Regions from separate parts of the Pseudarthrobacter sp. WHRI 8279 genome, predicted to be linked through region 2. Evidence: riboswitches for the same ligand, from Rfam matches in the RefSeq annotation. Region 2 holds a riboswitch; the other holds the start of a gene.
What was found. Region 2 has a riboswitch for guanidine ahead of ABRP28_RS13315 (multidrug efflux SMR transporter). Riboswitches for the same ligand answer to the same signal wherever they lie in the genome.
Positions count from the first base shown of each region.

Region 1: it holds a riboswitch for guanidine, as region 2 does, so the genes downstream of both, ABRP28_RS20305 (multidrug efflux SMR transporter) here and ABRP28_RS13315 (multidrug efflux SMR transporter) in region 2, are expected to answer to the same signal.

Region 1 is NZ_CP168163.1:54,993-64,558, reverse strand. It holds gene ABRP28_RS20335 (LLM class flavin-dependent oxidoreductase) at 1-433, shown strand, start outside; gene ABRP28_RS20330 (superoxide dismutase) at 489-1,133, shown strand; gene ABRP28_RS20325 (hypothetical protein) at 1,143-1,286, shown strand; gene ABRP28_RS20320 (NADPH-dependent FMN reductase) at 1,395-2,003, shown strand; gene ABRP28_RS20315 (carboxymuconolactone decarboxylase family protein) at 2,055-2,558, shown strand; partial or broken gene ABRP28_RS20310 (pirin family protein) at 2,555-3,567, shown strand; guanidine-III (ykkC-III) riboswitch at 3,878-3,944, shown strand; gene ABRP28_RS20305 (multidrug efflux SMR transporter) at 3,955-4,269, shown strand; partial or broken gene ABRP28_RS20300 (IS481 family transposase) at 5,177-6,144, shown strand; gene ABRP28_RS20295 (ribbon-helix-helix domain-containing protein) at 6,261-6,614, opposite strand; gene ABRP28_RS20290 (hypothetical protein) at 6,614-6,886, opposite strand; gene ABRP28_RS20285 (hypothetical protein) at 7,028-7,285, opposite strand; gene ABRP28_RS20280 (aromatic acid/H+ symport family MFS transporter) at 7,266-8,681, opposite strand; gene ABRP28_RS20275 (dihydrodipicolinate synthase family protein) at 8,804-9,566, opposite strand, start outside.
Region 2 is NZ_CP168162.1:2,877,495-2,887,060, forward strand. It holds gene ABRP28_RS13280 (glycogen debranching protein) at 1-722, opposite strand, end outside; gene ABRP28_RS13285 (ABC transporter ATP-binding protein) at 719-1,807, opposite strand; gene ABRP28_RS13290 (carbohydrate ABC transporter permease) at 1,832-2,716, opposite strand; gene ABRP28_RS13295 (carbohydrate ABC transporter permease) at 2,713-3,627, opposite strand; gene ABRP28_RS13300 (ABC transporter substrate-binding protein) at 3,627-4,955, opposite strand; gene ABRP28_RS13305 (ROK family protein) at 5,084-6,265, shown strand; gene ABRP28_RS13310 (ferritin) at 6,374-6,904, shown strand; guanidine-III (ykkC-III) riboswitch at 6,981-7,046, shown strand; gene ABRP28_RS13315 (multidrug efflux SMR transporter) at 7,056-7,379, shown strand; gene ABRP28_RS13320 (multidrug efflux SMR transporter) at 7,379-7,756, shown strand; gene ABRP28_RS13325 (nucleoside/nucleotide kinase family protein) at 7,781-8,419, shown strand; gene ABRP28_RS13330 (aldo/keto reductase) at 8,484-9,476, shown strand; gene ABRP28_RS13335 (MBL fold metallo-hydrolase) at 9,487-9,566, shown strand, end outside.

The sequences.
Region 1 (9,566 bases), on a different replicon from region 2:
CGGAGCCCCCGCCAGGTTCGCCCCGCTGGCAGACCTCTACCGCGCTTCCGCGGCGCAGGCCGGGCACACCGGAGGGAATATCAAGGTCTCCGTGGCAACCCTCGGGCTGATCGCCCCGACCAAGAAAGAAGCGCTGGAACGCTTCTACCCCGGCTGGTACAACCTCAACATCGTAATGGGCAAACTCCGCGGCTGGCCCGCCCCTGACAAGCGCCAGTTCCTGGCCCAGGCAGACTTCCCCGGCGCGTACTACGTCGGAGACCCCGACGAAATCGCCCAGCGCATCGTGGACCTGCACGGCCACATGGGACACATGCGCCACTTCCTGCAAATGGACATCGGCGGCCTGCCCCAGGAGCACTTCCTGGAATCCCTGATCCTGCTGGCCACCGAGGTCAAACCCCGCGTCGAACGCCTCCTGGCCGGCAAGTAAGACACACATTCACCCCGCTCATCGTTTCCCGGCTTCTCAACAGCGAGGAAGAACCATGAACACCTACGTACTGCCAGACCTTGACTACGACTATGCCGCGCTGGAGCCCCACATTTCCGCGCGGATCATGGAGCTGCACCACAGCAAGCACCACGCCACCTACGTCGCCGGCGCCAACAACGCCCTCGCCCAGCTGGCCGAGGCCCGCGAGCAGGGCGACTTCGCCAACATCAACCGCCTCTCCAAGGACCTCGCGTTCCACACCGGCGGGCACATCAACCACTCCGTCTTCTGGAAGAACCTCTCCCCGGACGGCGGCGACAAGCCCGAAGGCGAGCTCGCGGCCGCCATCGACGACGCCTTCGGCTCCTTCGACGCCTTCCGCCACCACTTCAGCGCCGCCTCCCTCGGCCTGCAGGGTTCCGGCTGGGCCTTCCTCGCCTACGAGCCCATCGGCGGGAACCTCGTCATCGAACAGCTCTACGACCAGCAGGGCAACACCGCACTCGGCACCACCCCGCTGCTGATGCTGGACATGTGGGAACACGCCTTCTACCTCGACTACGTCAACGTCAAGGCCGACTACGTCAACGCCTTCTGGAACATCGTCAACTGGGCCGACGCCGCCGCCCGATTTGATGGTGCCCGCAACAACGCCACCGGCCTGATCCTGCCCGCGGCCGCCGGATCACAGGCCTAGGGGCGCTCCATGGAACTCGACGTATACAGCTTCGGCGACACCCAGCGCAACCCGACGGAGCCTCCGCCCCCTGAGGCCACCGAAGGTACTCCGTTGAGCGATGCCGGCGAATGGCCGTCGTGGCCAGCCTCACAGCCTGGCGAAGGGTTCTGAGGTTCCCTGTCGGAAAGGATTGAACTGTGCTGAACTGTGCTAGGGACTGCCGAGTTCCCGCCTTAATATGGCCGGCGCGCCATGCCGACGCTAGAAAGGATTGAGATAGTGCCAGAAAAAACGTACAAGATCGGATACTTCGTGGGAAGCCTGGCCAGCGGCTCCATCAATCGCACATTATCCAAGGCCCTGATCAAACTGGCCCCAGAGGAACTTGAGTTCACCGAGATTCCTATTAGGGACCTCCCGCTCTACAACTACGATTTTGATGCCGATTTCCCGGCGGAAGGCAGGGCGTTGAAGGAGTCCATCGAGGCCTCCGACGGCATCCTATTTGTCTCTCCCGAGTACAACCGGTCGATCCCAGGAGCGTTGAAGAACGCTATTGACTGGGGATCCCGACCGTGGGGGGCCAATTCGTTCGCCCGGAAACCTACCGGCATCATCGGTGCTTCCCCGGGCAATATCGGTACCGCCGTGATGCAGTCCTCGATGCGCACGGTGTTGAGCTTTCTCGATGCACCTCAGCTGAGTGCCCCGGAGGCGTACGTGAAGTTCGACGCCGATGTGTTCGGGGACGACGGTGAAGTCAGGGACGAGGGCACGGCCGCTTTCCTGCGCCACTACATGGAGGAATACGGTGCGTTCGTTCAGCGCGTCCTGGACGCCCACGCCCCCGGCCATATCGGCGACCAGGACCGGGACGTGTCCCACTAGTCCCCCACTAGTCCCTGGCCTTCCGGACTGCGGCGACGAACAAGGAGCACTATGACCACCAGTGACCTCTTTTTCCTGGACAAGTCCGATGCCGGCAGCTGGCAGGCGCTCAATGGTCTGGCACTGAAGGTCGCCGCCGCGGCCGGGGAGGCGGGGCTGTCCCGGTCTGTGGTGGAGCTGGTCAATGTACGGATCTCCCAGCTCAACGGCTGTGCTTACTGCCTGTATCTGCACAGCTGCGACGCCGGCGAGGTCGGAGTCACCGGCCAGCAGCTGGCCGTGCTGCCCACGTGGCGGGAGGCCGCGGTGTTCACCGACGTGGAGCGGGCCGCGCTGGCCATCGGCGAGGCCGCCACCGTCCTGCCCGACGCTGATACGCGCGTGAGGGAGCTGGCCGCGGCCCGCCTGCAGCTCAGTGATGCGCAGTGGCCGGCATTGCAGTGGGCAGCGGTCACCATGAACGCGTTCAACCGGGTCTCGATCCTGTCCCGACATCCCGTGCGGCCCCGCGCGAATACCTCCACCCGTCCGGCCGTTGCGGGAGCAGAATCGTGACAAACCTGGATGTAAACCCCGAGGAAATCGTGTGCGCGGAGAGCACCGCGCCGTTCGCCGCGGAGCTACTGTCCCCCGGGACGTGCCGCTGGGCGGGCCGCGGGCAATGACCGTGCGCCGGACCCTGCCGCAGCGTCAGCGCAGCCTGATCGGGTCATGGTGCTTTCTGGACCATTATGGTCCCGACCCGATCTCTCAGTCCGGCGGAATGAGGGTGCCCCGGCACCCGCACACCGGTTTGGCTACCGTCAGCCTGCTGTTCACTGGTGGAATTTCCCATCGAAACTCCTCCGGCGCCGAGGCGCTCGTTCGCCCCGGCGAGCTCAACCTCATGATCGCCGGACGCGGGATTTCCCATCAAGAATTTTCCACTCCAGAGACCACGCTCCTGCACGGGGTTCAGCTGTGGTACGCCTTGCCCGACGCAACCCGGCACATGCCCCCGGCTTTCGAGCACTATGCACCGACTCCGGTCACGGGTGAGGGAACGGCGCTGCGGGTCTTTGTGGGCTCACTCGCCGGATCCGCTTCCCCGGTCAAGACCTACACCCCGCCGCTGCTGGCCGCCTCGATAACCCTGGAGCCCGGAGCACGGCTGGAACTGGACCTGGATCCGGGCTTTGAGCATGGGGTGCTGCTCGATGCCGGGGACCTAACCCTCAACGGTTCGCCGATACCCGTGGACCACTTGGCTTACCTGCCCATCGGCCAGCGGTCGCTGGTGCTGGAGGCCGGACCGGACCCGGTGCGGCTGGTGCTTATCGGCGGGGAGCCGCTGGGAGAGCAGATCGTGATGTGGTGGAACTTTGTTGGGCGCACCCACGAGGAGGTCCTCGCCTACCGCGCGGCGTGGCAGGCCGAGATCGACGTCGAACCGGCCACCGCGCCCGCCGCCGGCATTTACGACGACGGCGCTGCCTACCCGCGATTCGGTCCCTACCCGGGCGGCCAGCCGGCCCCGCTGCCGGCCCCGGGCATGCCCTCGGTCCGACTGCGCCCCCGCGCCTGACCCGACCACCAGCCCCGGTAAGCACCTCAGAAAGCAAGCACATTAGGGAGCGACTATGGAACCGCAGGCCACCATCACGGTCCGGAACGATCCTGCCCGCCAACGCTACGAGCTGCTCGACGGTGACACCGTCATCGGCAAGGCCTACTGGACGGATTTCGAGGAGACAGCCGGGCACGGGGAACGAGGCGGTCAATTCTGGCGTGTCCCGACTAGCCGAAGGGCCTCTCGGAAACCGTCGGTTACGGCACATGGACTCCTGCCGCGTGCAACCGGGCTTGCCCCCACTTGCCGGGCGTGCGATCTTAAAAAGGAGCCTCGAACGTAGGCTCCCGGACGATGGGTGCCGTACCCGGTGTGCGACAAGACGGCCCACGAGAGATCGTCATGCCGTGGATTGTGCTCGTTATTTCAGGTGTTCTAGAGGCCGTGTGGGCGACTGCCTTGGGCAAGTCCGAGGGCTTCAGCCGCCCAGGCCCTTCAATCGCCTTCGCCATTGCACTCATCCTCAGTATGGGCGGCCTCGCCTATGCCATGCGAGAGCTTCCCCTCGCTACGTCGTACGCAGTGTGGGTGGGAATCGGAGCGGTTTTGACCGTCGTTTATGCCATGGCCACCGGTGCGGAATCTGTGTCTGTGCTGAAGATCTTGTTTCTGGCCATGATTGTCGTCGGCGTCGTTGGACTGAAGGCGCTGCATTAAGGAACGAGCCATCAGGTGCGGGCCGTGGTGCGGCCTAAGTGTCCATTGGAGGATCGGCTTATAGGACGAGCAACCGCCAAACTAAGCTGTGAAAAACCGCCATTCTGAACTAACAGTCAACAGCCAATGCGGTAGATGGTGAAGTGTGAAAGTGGAGCTGACGGGAACTGTGCGCAGCGGTAGCGAGACTGAGACAAGTCGGATTACTGCCAGCGGTGCAACCTACGATGAGGCCCGCGAAGCTCTGGAAGCGCAGATCCCGAAAGGGTCCGCGCTGATCATGATTCGCACCGATCAGTAAACCTCGGGCCGGGTAGATATCCGGGCTGGGCTTTAACGTAGTGGTGCCGGTGACTTGGATAGCTGGGGGCAACTTCCAAGGGCACCGGCACCAAGAGCCGCAGTCTCGGACAACCCTCATCACTCGCACCATATGGGGGTGGTGCGGTCCTCCAGCCTACTGACGTTTCATGAGAGTAACCAGCGCGAGGGCTGGGTGTGGGGCGGCCCGGGTACTCCTGCCGCGCCGGATGAGAGATAGCTGCGTTGATCCTGGGCGTATCTAGTGCGTGCTTCTTTAGCGTTGATGCCGACGGTGACCTGAACCTCTGAGGGGTCCACGTTTCGGATAATGGCCGCGAGGTCCGTTGCCATTTCTTGAATTTCTGCGACGTTCCGGGCCTGGGTGGTTTGCCCAAGTTCTGGAATCTCGATAACCCACCATTTGCCCTCTCGGCGGGCCGGTGGCGTTGAACGTTTGCGTTGCTTATCTCACTCCTTGGCAGGGAGGCCGGCTAGGTGTATTGACCACGAACGTTAGGAACGCGCGGCGTGGATAGGTGACAAAAAGAAGACCTCCGAGTGGAGTGGGGCTTGTCTAAGAGTCCGATCCACAAGGAGGTCTTCAATGTCCCATGCTAACGCGATCCTGACGCCGAAGGGCATGCTCCGACTGGCCCGGTGCATCGTCGAGGATGGGTGGCCGCTGCGTCGGGCGGCTGAGCGTTTCCAAGTATCCGTCACGACTGCGGCGCGGTGGGCGGCCCGCTACCGCGAGCATGGCGAGCCGGGCATGCAGGATGTGTCGAGCCGGCCCCGCACCTCACCCCGGAGAACCTGTCCGCAGCGGGAGCGGCGGATCATCGCGATCAGGGTCAACCGCCGCTGGGGTCCGGCGCGGATCGGTTACCTGCTGGGGATCCACCCGTCCACGGTGCACCGGGTCCTGTCCAGGTACGGGCTGGCCAGGCTGTCGTGGCTGGACAGGGCAACCGGCAGAGTGATCCGCCGGTACGAGCACCACAGACCCGGGGAGCTGGTCCACGTGGACATCAAGAAACTCGGGCGGATCCCGGACGGCGGCGTCACCGGAGCCTGGGCAGGGCCGCCGGCAGGCGGAATAAGACCGGAACGGCGGCGAACCGGCGACCGGGCTACGCGTTCTTGCACAACGCCGTTGATGACCATTCCCGGCTCGCCTACACCGAGATCCTGGCCGATGAGAAAAAGGACACCGCCGCCGGGTTCTGGGACCGCGCCAACGCTTATTTCGAATCCCACGGAATCGTCGTCAAACGGGTGTTGACGGACAACGGCTCCTGCTACCGGTCCTACGCGTTCCAGGACGCGCTGGGCCCGAAGATCAGCCACAAACGCACCCGCCCCTACAGGCCTCAAACCAACGGCAAAGTCGAGCGCTACAACCGCACCATGCTCGATGAATGGGCCTACGCCCGCCCGTACCGCTCAGAGGCCGAGCGTGTTGCTGCTTTCGCCGGCTGGCTCCATCACTACAATCATCATCGAGGCCACACCTCACTCAAAGGTCAGCCACCGATCAGCCGTGTTACTAACCTCTCAGGTCAATACAGCTAGGGCCTCCCTCGATGGTCCCCCCCAGCTCGGCGGTACGGGCCGCAGCGACTGTGGCGGTGTCGAGATATGGGGATGGTTGGGCTGCTACCGGCAGGAGAGCTAAGCGGGCCTGGCTCCTAAGATGCCCGGTGCAGGTACTGGTGCAGTGCCTCGCGCACAATCTCGCTGGGTTTGCGGTGTTCAGCTTCGGCCCGCTCCCCCAGCTCGCGCAGTAGTTCCTCCGTCAGCCGGTAGGAGCGCACTGGCGCCGGGGCTGCCTTGCCGCTTAGTGAAGGACGGCCCACGGAGCGTTGCACGGCTTCCGGTGATCCGAGAGCGGCTTCCAGTAGTGCCTGGCCGGCTCCTGGGCCGTTGCTCTTGGTGATCACGGCGCCTTCGGGCAGGGTATCCATGTTCTCGGCCGACTCTGCCAGCCGGTGGTAGCGTTCCTGTTCCTGGCTGGTCAGTGCTGGTTCGTTGGTCCTGGTCATCACTGCCTCTCTTCTGCAATGTCGATGATTTTCCTCCGGGCTTCCATCACATGGAAGATCAGAATGTCTGCCGGCGGGGTGATGATCGCCATGACTTCAAGCATCATCTGGCGGTTTCGTGACGGGTTGATGAACAGGTCCGGGCGTTGACCGCCCTCTATGCGCGGTTCGTCAAACTTTTCGATCCGGTAGAGGAAGTTCTGCATTGCGAACAGTGCATCGCTCTGGTCGATGCCGTGCTTCGCTGCGCTGTCTGTCCATCGAATCGCCACACTTATATTGTACTACAGAATTGGTAATAATGTAATACAGTATCGGTGGTGGGTTCCATGCGTGAAGGTGGGGCCGGAAACCGCACCACACAGTTCCCGGCCCCGTTATCTTTCTTGTTGTCCCTGCGAAAGGAAATCTATTCAGGCCCGGTGTCTCTCTTCGTTGAGAGTCCGTCTACCCGGACGTAGTGCACCGGCTGGTACCGGCTCCCACATTCTGCCCTGGTTATGTTTGCGCTGCATTCGTTTCACTTCCCGCAGCACCGCGGCTTCAATGAGGTCCGCTATCGAACCATATCCTTCCTGTGAGCCTGCGGTAGTGCCCGGACGCCGGGGCCTCTGCCGGCGCGGTGTATATAGCGACGTCGTGTGACCGAGCTCAGGTGCTGACAACAGCATCGGCCACCTCCGGGGGAATTTGCTGCGGTTCTGCGGCGATCCCGGCACGCCGGGACAGGGCGCGCAGACCGAAGACTAGACCAATCGAGACGGCGAGCGGAACGGCGAGCACGAGCGAGATCGTGGTGAGGCCAAAGCCCGCGCCAATCAGGGTCCCGCCGAGTGCACCATAGGTCAGGGTACCGAGCCGACCAGCGAATCCTGCCGACCCCATTCCCGTCGCTCGGAACTGGTCCGGGTAGGCCAGTGTAGTGATGGATTGCATGGCAGCCGCACCCGCGGGGAGCGACAATCCGATCGCGAACAGCAGCGCGAAGTAGCCGAAGAAGCCGAAGCCGGTGCCGAAGGCGGCCACGATCAGCAGGCCTATCACGCCCCAGAGGGTGACACCTGCCAGAGCGATGAAGCGATCAAAGCGCTTTAGGATGAACGCGATCGCGAACTGGCCGATCAAGGCGCCCCAGCCGTACATGGCGACGATCAGTCCGCTCTCGGCCGTCGACAGACCGGGGGAGGGGGCCTGGAGAAGAACCGGCATGTACTGCAGAACCAGCAGGCCCGACCCCTGCACCACGAAGAACACTCCCCAGATCAGCAGGGTCACTCCGAGTAGTGGCCGCGACAGTATCTCGGCGAACAAAGCCTTCGCGCGCGCCTCGCCGGCACCGAGGGTGAGACCCGCACGGGTGAGATCCACACCCGCGATGTCGCGGTCGGGCGCCACGAGAGCGAGGGCGCTTCGGATGCGGGCTTCCGGAATGCCGCGCGAAACAGAGATGATGGCCGGTTCGGGCACGAGCACGATGAAGAACGGCAGGATGATCAGAGGCGTCAGGCCCGCGATCAGCACCATGACCTGCCAACCCAGTGTGGGAATGACAGCCGCAGCCAGGTAAGCGCCGATGATGCTGCCGAGTCCGACACCGGCGAAGGCGATGCTGACCATCTGGGCCCGCCTTGCCGCGGGCACCCAATCGGCGACGATCGTGAGAGCGACCGGCATCACGGCCCCGAGCCCGAAGCACGAGATGATTCTGAAGGCCGCGAAAGAGTAGATGTCGCCTGTCAGTCCGAGCCCGGCAGTGGCAAGGCAGAACAAAACGAAGCCGACCACCGTCACGCCCTTCCGGCCCCAGCGGTCGGCGAGCGGGCCGGAGACCAGTGCTCCGATCGCCATTGCGACGACCCCGCCGGAGACAACGAGGGTGACCGCCGAAATTGGCACGCCCCAGTCGCGGATGACCGGAGGAAAGAGATGGCTGACAATTGTGATGTCCATGCCATCAGCGATCATGACGAAGAACATTATCAGCACGATGATGCGCTGGCGCCGGCCGATGGGCAGCGAGTCTACGAAGGCACGGACGCCCGTCGGAGGTGTGGGGACTGTGTTCATGATGGTGGCGCCTTTCCAATCTAGAAATCACCGGGAAGGTCGTCACTCAGACGGGATCCCCGTTGATCCGTAATGTGAATAATCAGACGACCGCTCTGCCCACAGCTGAGGCAGTCGCGGCTCTACTGCGGGTGGAGCGATTGGGTGATCGGGTGATCGGGTTCGGCGAGAGTTGCGACGTACTTCTGGCGAATGCCCGCCCAACGGCGGCCAACCTCCGCGCCCCCTTCGAGGTAGGCGGCTGGGGCGGTGCCGTAGGGATGCCGGCTGGGGCCGGGCACGATGTAACCGGCGGCCTCGAACTCGGCCCGGTCGATCTGGATGCTGTATGGCATGAACTTACTTATGTCGCCGCCCGGGAACAGGGGCTCCATGGCCCACGCGATGTCTTCGTGCACGGTACGGGCGTCGTCCCAGAGTCCCTCCACGATCGCACGGCGGAGCGCCATCACGGGTTCGGGGCCGCAGGCCACGTCACCGCTCCAAGCCGCCGGCACCTCGCCTGGGAAGGCCTCGAGTGAGGGGAGCCAGTTGTCCGCGGTGGGCAACAGAGGAAAGCGGCCTTTTACAGCGGCCAGGTCGTTCGCGTAGGCGTCACTGCCCGACAGTACGCCGAGATGCTTCGATGCCACGATCTGCGGGATCTCCGCCAGCGCCGCGTAGGCGGCGGAGGAGATTTTGCCCTTGAACACTCCAGAGTTGTCGTAGACGACGACGGCGGCAGCCGGAACGGCATCGCACACGGCCGCGTAGTAGGACACCAGCTGCTCGTCGTCGAGAGGCAGCCACATTGGTCGCCCGACGAACAGACCGTCCGCACCGAGCCCCATCAGGGCGAGGCTGCGGGCGATCGTGTCGCGGGTGTTCAGCGTCGAGGCCCCGCAG
Region 2 (9,566 bases):
TCGTCGAACCCAACGCCGGCCATCTGCTGCACCAGCCACAGGTAGCGGCTGTACTCCTCGTCGCTGGGGCGCTGGCTGTGGTCCGTGACCTTCAGGGTGTCGGTCCGGACGAACGGCTCCATCTGCCCCGGCTGGACCCGGGAGTACGGGCCGTCGAAGCGCGGCGAGTTGTCCATCCCGGATTCCCAGCCGTGGTAAATGGTGAGCAGGCCCGTGCCGTCCCCGCCGCGTGCGCTCCGCAGCCAGCCGTGCCAGTCGATCCATTGCGGCAGCGTCCGCCGCGTGAATTCCTCCGCGAGCCTGGCATCCTCGCCGCCGGCCGCCGTCGCCCTTTCCACGATGCGGCGCAGCATGGTGGCGTGGACCGGCGGCTGGCAGATGCCGCTGGACTGCACGCCCTCCGGCGAAACGCCGCGGGTCCCCCACCGGTCCACGTCGGGGAAGTAGCCCGGGACGTCGGAGAAGACGATGTGCGGGATCATCCCGCTTTTCCACTGTGCGGCCACCAGGTAGTCCAGCTCCTGGAGTGCACGGGCCACACTCACGGTGGAAAGGCCGGTGGCCACGAAAGCGGCATCCCAGCTCCACATGTGCGGGTACAGGTTCGGCGCCGCCGTCACCATGGTGCCGATGTCGTTCGCTGCCAGGACGTCCTTCGCCCGGCTCCCCAGCTCCTCAAGGGTTCGTATCGGAAACGTGCCCCAGTCCGGCGCCGGGCTCATGCCGTGAGTCCCAGCTGGGTTTCCGTGTCGAAGAACCGGATGGCGGCCTGGTCAAAGCGCAGGCCAACCTTCTCTCCCGAGGAGACCCGCACCGTGGAAGCGACCTGCACTTTGATGGTCTGCCCGCCCAGGTCCACGGTCAGCAGCGTGGCGTGGCCCAGCGGTTCCACCACTTCCACGGTGGCGTCCAGGGTCCCCGGAGTTCCCCGCTGTTCGAGGTAGATGTTCTCCGCCCGGATTCCGACCATCACGGGGAGGCCTCCGGACCGGGCCGCTGAGTGGGCCAGGAATTCGGGGGCCTCAGTGCTTTGCCCGGCCACTTCCAGGGCACCCTGCTGGGTGACGCGCCCCTCCAGGAAGTTCATGGGCGGCGAGCCGATAAAACCTCCCACGAACCGGTCAGCGGGTTCCTCGTAGACGGTGATGGGGTGGCCAAGCTGGGCGATCTGCCCCTTCTTCATCACGGCCACCCGGTCTGAGAGGCTCATGGCCTCCACCTGGTCGTGGGTCACGTACAGCGTGGTAGAGCCCAGCTGCTGGACGATCTTCTTCAGCTCCGCCCGGAAGTCCAGCCGCAGCAGCGCATCGAGGTTGGACAGCGGCTCGTCCATGAGCAGCACGTCGGCGTCCATGACGATGGCGCGTGCGACGGCGACGCGCTGCCGCTGCCCGCCCGACAGCTGGGCGGGGTACCGGTCCAGGTAGGGGGTGAGCTGGAGCAGGTCCGCGGCCCACGCGACCTTCTTTTCCACCTCGTCCCGCGGCATCTTCTTCATCACCAGCCCGAACCCGATATTGGTGCGGACTTTCCGGTGCGGGAAGACGGCGTAGGACTGGAACACCATGGACAGGTTCCGGTCCTGCGGCGGCAGGTAGGTCACGTCCCTGCCCCCAATGGAGATGCTTCCCTCGTCCGGGAAGTCCAGCCCCGCCACCATGCGCAGCAGGGTGGTCTTTCCGCAGCCCGAAGGCCCCAGGAGCACCATGAACTCGCCCTCGGCAACATCGAGGGAAACGTTGTTGGTGGCCAGCTCGGTGCTGCCGGGGTAGGTCTTTTTGAGACCCTTGATCGAGATGTCAGCCATGGAACAGCCTCTCTGGAAACACGCTCAGCGGATGGTGGAGCCCCACATGTTGGTGAGGTAGCGGCGCATGAAGAAGATGAAGATCAGTGCCGGGATCACCAGCAGGAAGCCGCCGGCGAACCGGTAGGCCAGCGGTGACTCGGCGAGGGAACTGAGGACCTGGGCCGGCAGGGTGCGCTGGTTCAGGGTAAGGATCGACGCGCCCAGCACCTCGTTCCAGGACATCACGAAGGTGAAGATCGAGGCCGCGGCAATGCCGGGGATGGCCATGGGCATGACCACCTTGAGGAAGGCCTGCACGGGGCTGCAGCCGAAGATCCGGGCAGCTTCCTCAACGTCCCGCGGCACGCCCAGGAACACCGAGGAGGTGATGAGGATGGTGGTGGGCAGTGCCAGCGCGGTGTGGAGCAGGACGACGGCCAGGACACTGTCGTACAGCCCGGTCTGCAGGAAGAGCTGGGCCAGCGGCACGGACAGCACCACGATCGGCAGTGCCCGGGTGAACAGCAGGAAAAGCTGGTACGGGTCCCTCCCGGGGAAGGCGAAACGCGCCACGGCGTAACCCGCCGGGACGCCGATGATCAGGGACAGCAGGAGGGTGAAGATGCCCACCTGGACGGAGTTGATGAGCCCGCCCAGGATGCCCGTGGACTGCAGGAACGTCTGCATGGTCTCAAGGGAGAAATTGTTCGGGATGAAGCTCAGCGGGAATTCCTGCAGGGCCGCCCTGCTGGAGGTGGCGGACAGCGCGATCAGGTAGATGGGCAGTGCCATGAAGAGCGTGATCAGGATGCAGCCAAGCTGCAACAGAATCCGGTTCCGGCGCCGCTTCGCCAGCGGCCTGCGGTCAACCTCCGGCTCCGGGCGCCCCGCCGGGGCGGCTGCCTTGTTGGTGGTGGCGTGGCTCATCGCGGTGCCTCCGACTGGTCTTTCAGGAGCTTGAGGTAGCCGACGGCGGTGACCATGGACACCGCCATGACCACCAGGGCCAGGGCCGACGCCACGTTGGCGTCCTGGAGCCCGGTGTACCAGCGGTAGGTCTCGCCGACCACCAGCGGGAAGTTCTGCCCGGTGAGGGCCAGGGCCACGGCGAAGGTCTGGAAGGCCAGGATGGTCCGCAGGATCAGGGCGGTCTGGAGGCTGGGCCGCAGCAGCGGCAGGGTCACGTGCCACAGCCTGTCCCAGAAGCCGGCCCCGAAAACGCCGGCCGCTTCCTCATAGTCCTTGGGGATGGACTGCAGCCCGGCGACGACGATCACGAACACCAGCGACGTTGCCCGCCAGACTTCCGCGATCAGCACGGCCATGAACATTGAGGCGTAGTTGTCATAGGCCAGCCAGGAGACCGGTTCAAGGCCCACCGAGGCCAGGACGGAATTGAGGTAGCCGCGGTCCGTGAACACCGTCAGCCAGACCAGGCCGGCGGCGAGATCGCTGACCGCCAGGGGGATGGCCCAGATATAGAAGTACACCGAGGATCCGCGCGGTTTGGCCCGGATCAGCAGGGCCATGGCCAGCGCCAGGACAAACTGGATGGGAATCATCACCACGATCAGCAGCAGGGTGTTGCCCACGGAAGACCAGAAGTAGGGGTCCTGCGCCATCCGGGTGAAGTTCGCGGTGGTCAGCCCCTCCGGGCCGCCGAACGCCTGGAGGATGCCGCTGACCATGGGCCAGCCGAACAGCAGGGTCATGAAGACAATCGACGGGGCAATCAGCAGCATCGCCGCCGAGGTTCCACTCCTCCGCGGCGGCCGGCCGCGGGGCCTGGCGGGCCGTGGCCGCGGCCTGGCGGCAGCGGGTGCGTCGGGGGAAGCCATCACGCAACCCTGCACTGGTCAGCGTCGGGATCCGGGGCCCAGCAGGGAACATTCAGCGTGTCCATGATGCCGGCCAGCTCCGCGCCCTGGCGGTCCAGCGTCGCCTTGACGTCCGCGTTGTTCAGGCAGATCTCCTGGAAGCAGTTCTTGAACAGCTGCGAGACCTGCGGGTCCTTGTCGCCCAGGCCCACCGGCGGGAGCGCAAGGATGGCGTCCGGGGCTTCCTGCTGCGCCTTGACCGCCTTGGCCTCCAGTGCGATGCCGCCCGGGAGGTCGCTTCCGATATCCGCCTTCACCACCGGGAAGAAGGCGTTGGACTTCAGCGTCTCGAGTTGCGCCTCCGGCTTTGACAGTGCCTTGATCAGCTCGAAGGCCTTGTCCTTTTCCGGTGAACCCTGGGGCACGGCCATGCCGCCGACGACCAGCAGGTAGCCCTTGCCCTTCGGGCCTGACGGGGCGGGCACCATCAGCCAGTCGTCAGGCTTGTCCTGGACCGCGTTGATAAGGCGTGCCACGTGGTCCCACGCCACCAGGACTTCCCCGTTGCCCAGCGGTTCCTGCATGAAGTCGTAATTCGCCGAGGCCGGGTTCATGTTGGCCCAGAGGTCGCGCATGTAGGTCCAGGCGGTGACGGCATCGGCATTGCGGAACGTGGTGATCTGCCCGCCCGTGAAGCTGGGGAACAGGAAACCCTGGTAGAAGCGGTGGTGGAGGCCCTTCGGCCCGGCAGGAATACCGAACACCGGGCGCCCCCCGTTCGCCGCCTTGGCCGCCTGCGCCCACGCCAGGAAGTCCTCATAGGTGAGGTTGTTGACGTCGGCACCTGACGGCAGCCAGTCCAGCGCCTTCTTGTTGACCGCCACCACGTACGTCGCCTGGATCCAGGGGATGTACCGGGGAGTATCGGTGCCGAGCTTCGCCAGCTCCAGCAGGTCTTCGGAGTAGCCGGCAGATGAAAGGTCGCTGGTGAGCGAGCTGAGGTCCTCGAACTGCGACGCGAAGGGAATGAGGTCGCTGTGCAGGCCCGCCGCGATGCCTATCTCAACCTTCCCGGCGGCAAGCTGGGACTTCAGCGTGGTGTTGAAGACGCCGGTGTCAACGGGGTTGTAGGCCACTTGGATGTCCCCGGAGAACTTCTTCAGCGTGGCTTCATACCGCTGCCGCTCTTCCACCGGGGAGAACTGGGTGGAAAGGAAGTTGACGGAGCCTTCGCCTCCGCTCCCGCTGGTGTTCACGCCGCAGGCTGCAAGCAGGGGGCCGGTGGCCAGAGCCATCAGCCCTCCCTTCAGCAAGGCCCGCCGGCTGACGTCATGGGCAAGATCCGACATTGGAACCTCCTGCTGCAAGGGCAGATAGTATTTTTGTCTGATGATCGATCATAATTGTGTGATCCAGACCACGTCAATGATCACACCGCGGCACAGGTGCGCCGCGCACGGCAAAGGGAGCGGACAGCATGACCCAGCAGAGGACCCTCATCGGAGGCTCGGGCCAGCCTCCGGCAGGGCCTGCCACGAGCGCCGGCCATGTCCTCCAGCTCTTGCGTTCAAGCCCTGCCGGATACAGCCGCGCGGACCTGCTGGACATTACGGGCATGGCCCGGTCCACCCTTTATGAGCGGCTGGATGCGCTCTTTACTGCCGGCCTGGTCTATGAATCCACAGCACTGCGCTCACAGCGAGGCAGGCCGCCCCGGGCCCTGCGCTTCGATGACCGCGGCAAGCTGGTCCTCGCGATCGAGATCGGGCACACCCACGCCAGCATCCATCTCCTCTCCCTAGGCCGGGACATCCTGGCCTCCGCACGGCTGCCCATCGAGATCAGCCAGTCCCAGGAAGGCGTGGCCGGCAGCGTCATCGAGGAGTCCCTCCGGCTCCTTGACGGGCGCCAGCCTGTGGGAGCCGGGGTGGGACTGCCGGCCCCGGTGGACCCTCTCCACCGGCTCGGCCTGGAACGCACAGTCCTTGCCCACTGGGACCTGCAAAGCCTGCAGGACGTCATGGAGGCGAAGCTCGACTGCCCGGTCCTGCTGGAAAATGACGCCCGGTCGATGGCCGTGGGCGAGGTCCGGGAGCCGCTTGAGTCCCTTGTGGCAGTAAAGGTCAGTACCGGCGTCGGCTCCGGCATCATCGTGCGGGGAGCCCTGGTCCGCGGTGCCCACGGAGCCGCCGGGGACATCGGGCACGTGCGGATTCCCGAAGCCGCGGGCCGCCGCTGCCGGTGCGGCAGGGACGGCTGCCTTGCGGCGGCGGCGTCGGGCCGCGCGCTCCTCGCGGAACCGGAACTGACCGGCTACCGCACCCTGCGGCAGCTCGTTGATGCATGCGGCAGCGATCCCGCCGTGCGCTCCGCCGTCACCGAAGCCGGGCGGGTACTGGGACGGGCGCTCGCAGCCACCGTGGGGACGCTGAACCCCGGCCGGATTGCCGTGGGCGGGCTCGTGGGCGTACTACCGGACTTCCTGCGGGCCTGCCGGCAGCAGATCCTCGAGGACGCTTTTGAACCCTCCCTGGTGGACCTTGAGGTGGTCTCCGCTGACAGCCGGACGGCCACGGCTGTTGGACTGTGCAAGCTCGTGGAGGAGAGCCTCTACGCCCCGGAAAGGGTGGAACAGCTGCTGGCGCAGCGGGCCGGCTGACCCGGGTGCCAGAGGGCAGCCTTGCCTTGGCCAGAGGGCAGCCTTGCCTTGGAGAAGCAGAGCCTTTCCACACTGGTGGCGCCCCCGGGCCGTCCCTAGACTCGGGCTATGACCACTTCATCCTTTAATGCGCTCCTGTCCACCCAGATCGGCAACGAGTTCACCGCATCGCAGCAGTACATTGCCGTGGCCACCTGGTTCGCCAACCAGGACCTCCCCCAGCTGGCACGCTACTTCTACCGCCAGTCCGTGGAGGAACGGAACCACGCCATGATGATGGTGCAGTACATGCTTGACCGGGACATTGCCTTCACCATCCCCGGCGTTCCGGCCGTCCGCAACGACTTCAATTCCGTCACCGAGCCGCTGGCCCTGGCGCTGCAGCAGGAGAAGGAAGTCACCCGCAACATCGAGGACCTGTTCCGGGCTGCCCGCGGCGAAAACGATGCCCTGGGCGAGCAGTTCATGCTGTGGTTCCTCAAGGAGCAGGTGGAGGAGGTGGCCTCCATGACCACCCTGCTGAACATCGCAGAGCGCGCGGACAACCTGTTCGACATCGAAAACTTCATTGCCCGGGAAACCATCGGCGACGGCGGCCGTGACGCCTCTGCCCCCGAGGCAGCCGGCGGCACCCTCTAGCCCCGCCCGGCAGGCACCCCTGGTGAGGTTGGGCACCAAAAGTGCCCGCCGCCGTCGGGCGTTGCTACGCTGGAAACCAAGGCTCCGCACCTGAGCCTCCGGACGACGGTTCAGTACCCGGAACGCGACAAGACTGGCCAAAGGATCTGCCATGTCGTGGCTAATACTTCTTCTCTCCGGAGCGCTCGAGGCCGTCTGGGCCGCCTCCCTGCACCGCGCCTTCCAGGCCTCCGGACGGCAGCGCCTGGCCCCCGCGGCCCTCTTCCTGGTCTCCGTCGCCGCGAGCACGGGCGGCCTTGCCATCGCGATGCAGTCCATCCCCACCGGCACCGCCTACGCGGTCTGGGTTGGGGTAGGCGTAGTGCTGACCTCCGCTTATGCCATGGTCACCAGGGTGGAACGTCCGACGGCGGCGCGGCTCCTTTTGCTCTCCGGCATCGCCGTGTGCGTGGTTGGCCTGAAGGTGGTGGCGTAATGCTGCGGCGTTCACTTCCCTGGCTGGTGCTCCTGGCCTCCGCTGTCCTCGAAGCCGTATGGGCCACGGCCCTCGGACTGTCCGACGGCTTCAGCCGGCCCGGCCCAACCCTTGTTTTCGCCGTGACAGCCACCCTGAGCATGCTGGGCCTGGGCTGGGCTATCCGCACCATTCCGCTGGGCAGCGCCTACGCGGTATGGGTGGGCCTGGGCGCCGCGCTGACTGTGGGCTGGGCGATGGCCACCGGCGTGGAGCCATTCAGCGTGCTGAAGGTTGTGTTCATTGCGGGGATCGTCGGCTGCGCAGCCGGCCTCAAGGCTCTGCCGGCCGAACACGCACCCCGCAGCTCCACGCCGGAGCCAACGGCCCGCCGCTGAGCTTCGGCAGTCTAGGCTTTTGCCATGGACTCCCCCGAGATCGCCGAGGCCGTCGCTGCGCTGCGCGGCGCCTTGAACGGCGCCCCGCACGGCGGGCGGCGGATGCTGCTGGGCATCGCGGGCGCGCCGGGCGCCGGCAAGTCCACCTTCGCTGCCTGGCTGCAGCAGCAGTTCGGGCCCGGGCAGGCTGTGGTGGTGCCGATGGACGGCTTCCACCTGGGCAACGCCATCATTGAGGGCACGCCGCTGCGGCAGCGCAAGGGGGCCATCGACACGTTCGACGCCGGCGGGTACCTGTCGCTGCTGCGCCGCCTGGTTCGGCGGGACGAGGCAGTGGTGTACGCCCCGGAGTTCAACCGCACCCTTGATGAACCGGTGGCGGCCTCCATCGCCATCCCTGCGGAGGTGCCCCTGGTGATCACGGAAGGCAACTACCTGTTGTTTGAACAGGAACCCTGGAAGGACATCCGGTCGCAGCTGGACGAGGTCTGGTTTGTTGATGTACCCCCGGCACTGCGGCTGAACCGCTTGGTGGAGCGGCACATCTCGTTCGGGATGGAGCGGGCCGCGGCAGAAGCGTGGGCAGCCGGCCCGGACCAGGCCAACGCCGTGCTGATCGAGGCCACCCGTCCGGCGGCCAGCAGGATTATTCCCTGGCACTAGGGGGTTACCACTACCAGCAGCATCCGAAAACAGCGCTGGCAATGGCAAAGAAACAGGAGAACTCATGGCACACGCGGTAACCCTCGGCGACGGACTCGACGTCAGCCGGCTCGGCTTCGGCGGCATGGCCCTGACGCCCGTCTACGGGGAGGTGGACCAGGAGGACGCGCTCCGCACGCTGCACCACGCCGTGGACTCCGGTGTCAGCTTCATCGACACCGCGGACATCTACGGCGGCGGCAGCAACGAGGAACTGATCGCTCAGCTGCTGAAGGCGCGGCGGAACGAGGTCCAGCTGGCCACCAAGTTCGGGCTGGTGGGCACGCCGGCGGACGGCTACACGGACATCCGCGGCGATACTGCCTACATCCGCAAGGCCGTGGACCGCAGCCTGCGCCGGCTGGGCACCGACGTGATCGACCTTTACTACATGCACCGCCGCGACCTCCGCGTTCCCATGGCGGAAACCGTGGGAGCCATGGCGGAGCTTGTGCAGCGGGGCAAGGTCCGGCACCTGGGGCTGTCCGAGGTGACGGCCCAGGAACTGGAGGAAGCCAGTGCCGTGCATCCCATAGCCGCTGTCCAGAGCGAATGGTCCATCTGGAGCCGCGACGTCGAACGCAACGTTGTCCCCGCCGCTGCCGCCCTGGGGGTGGGCTTCGTGCCGTACTCGCCGCTGGGCCGGGGATTCCTCACCGGCACCGTCGACGCCTCAAGCCTGGGGGACAACGACTTCCGGCGCCGGATCCCCCGTTTCGCCCCGGATGCCGCCGGCGCCAACCAGGCGGTGGTGGACACGGTGCAGTCCGTCGCGGACCAGCTGGACGCGACGCCGGCACAGGTCGCCCTCGCCTGGCTGCTCGCCCAGGGCAGAAGGCTGGGGCTGCCGGTCGTCCCCATCCCGGGCACCCGCAAAGCGCACCGGATCGACGAGAACCTGGGCGCCCTGGACCGGGAACTGACCCCGGCGCACCTCGACGCGCTTGGCGAAGCCTCGGAGGCCGTCGTCGGCTCCCGTTCCGCCGATCCCGCCTGGGTCTCGGAGGGGCGCGAATAAACTCAAGCCCATGGACTCACTCATTCATGACCTGCGTGACATCACCATCCGCCGGATTTCGGTCAGCGGGATGGACAACAACGTGTACCT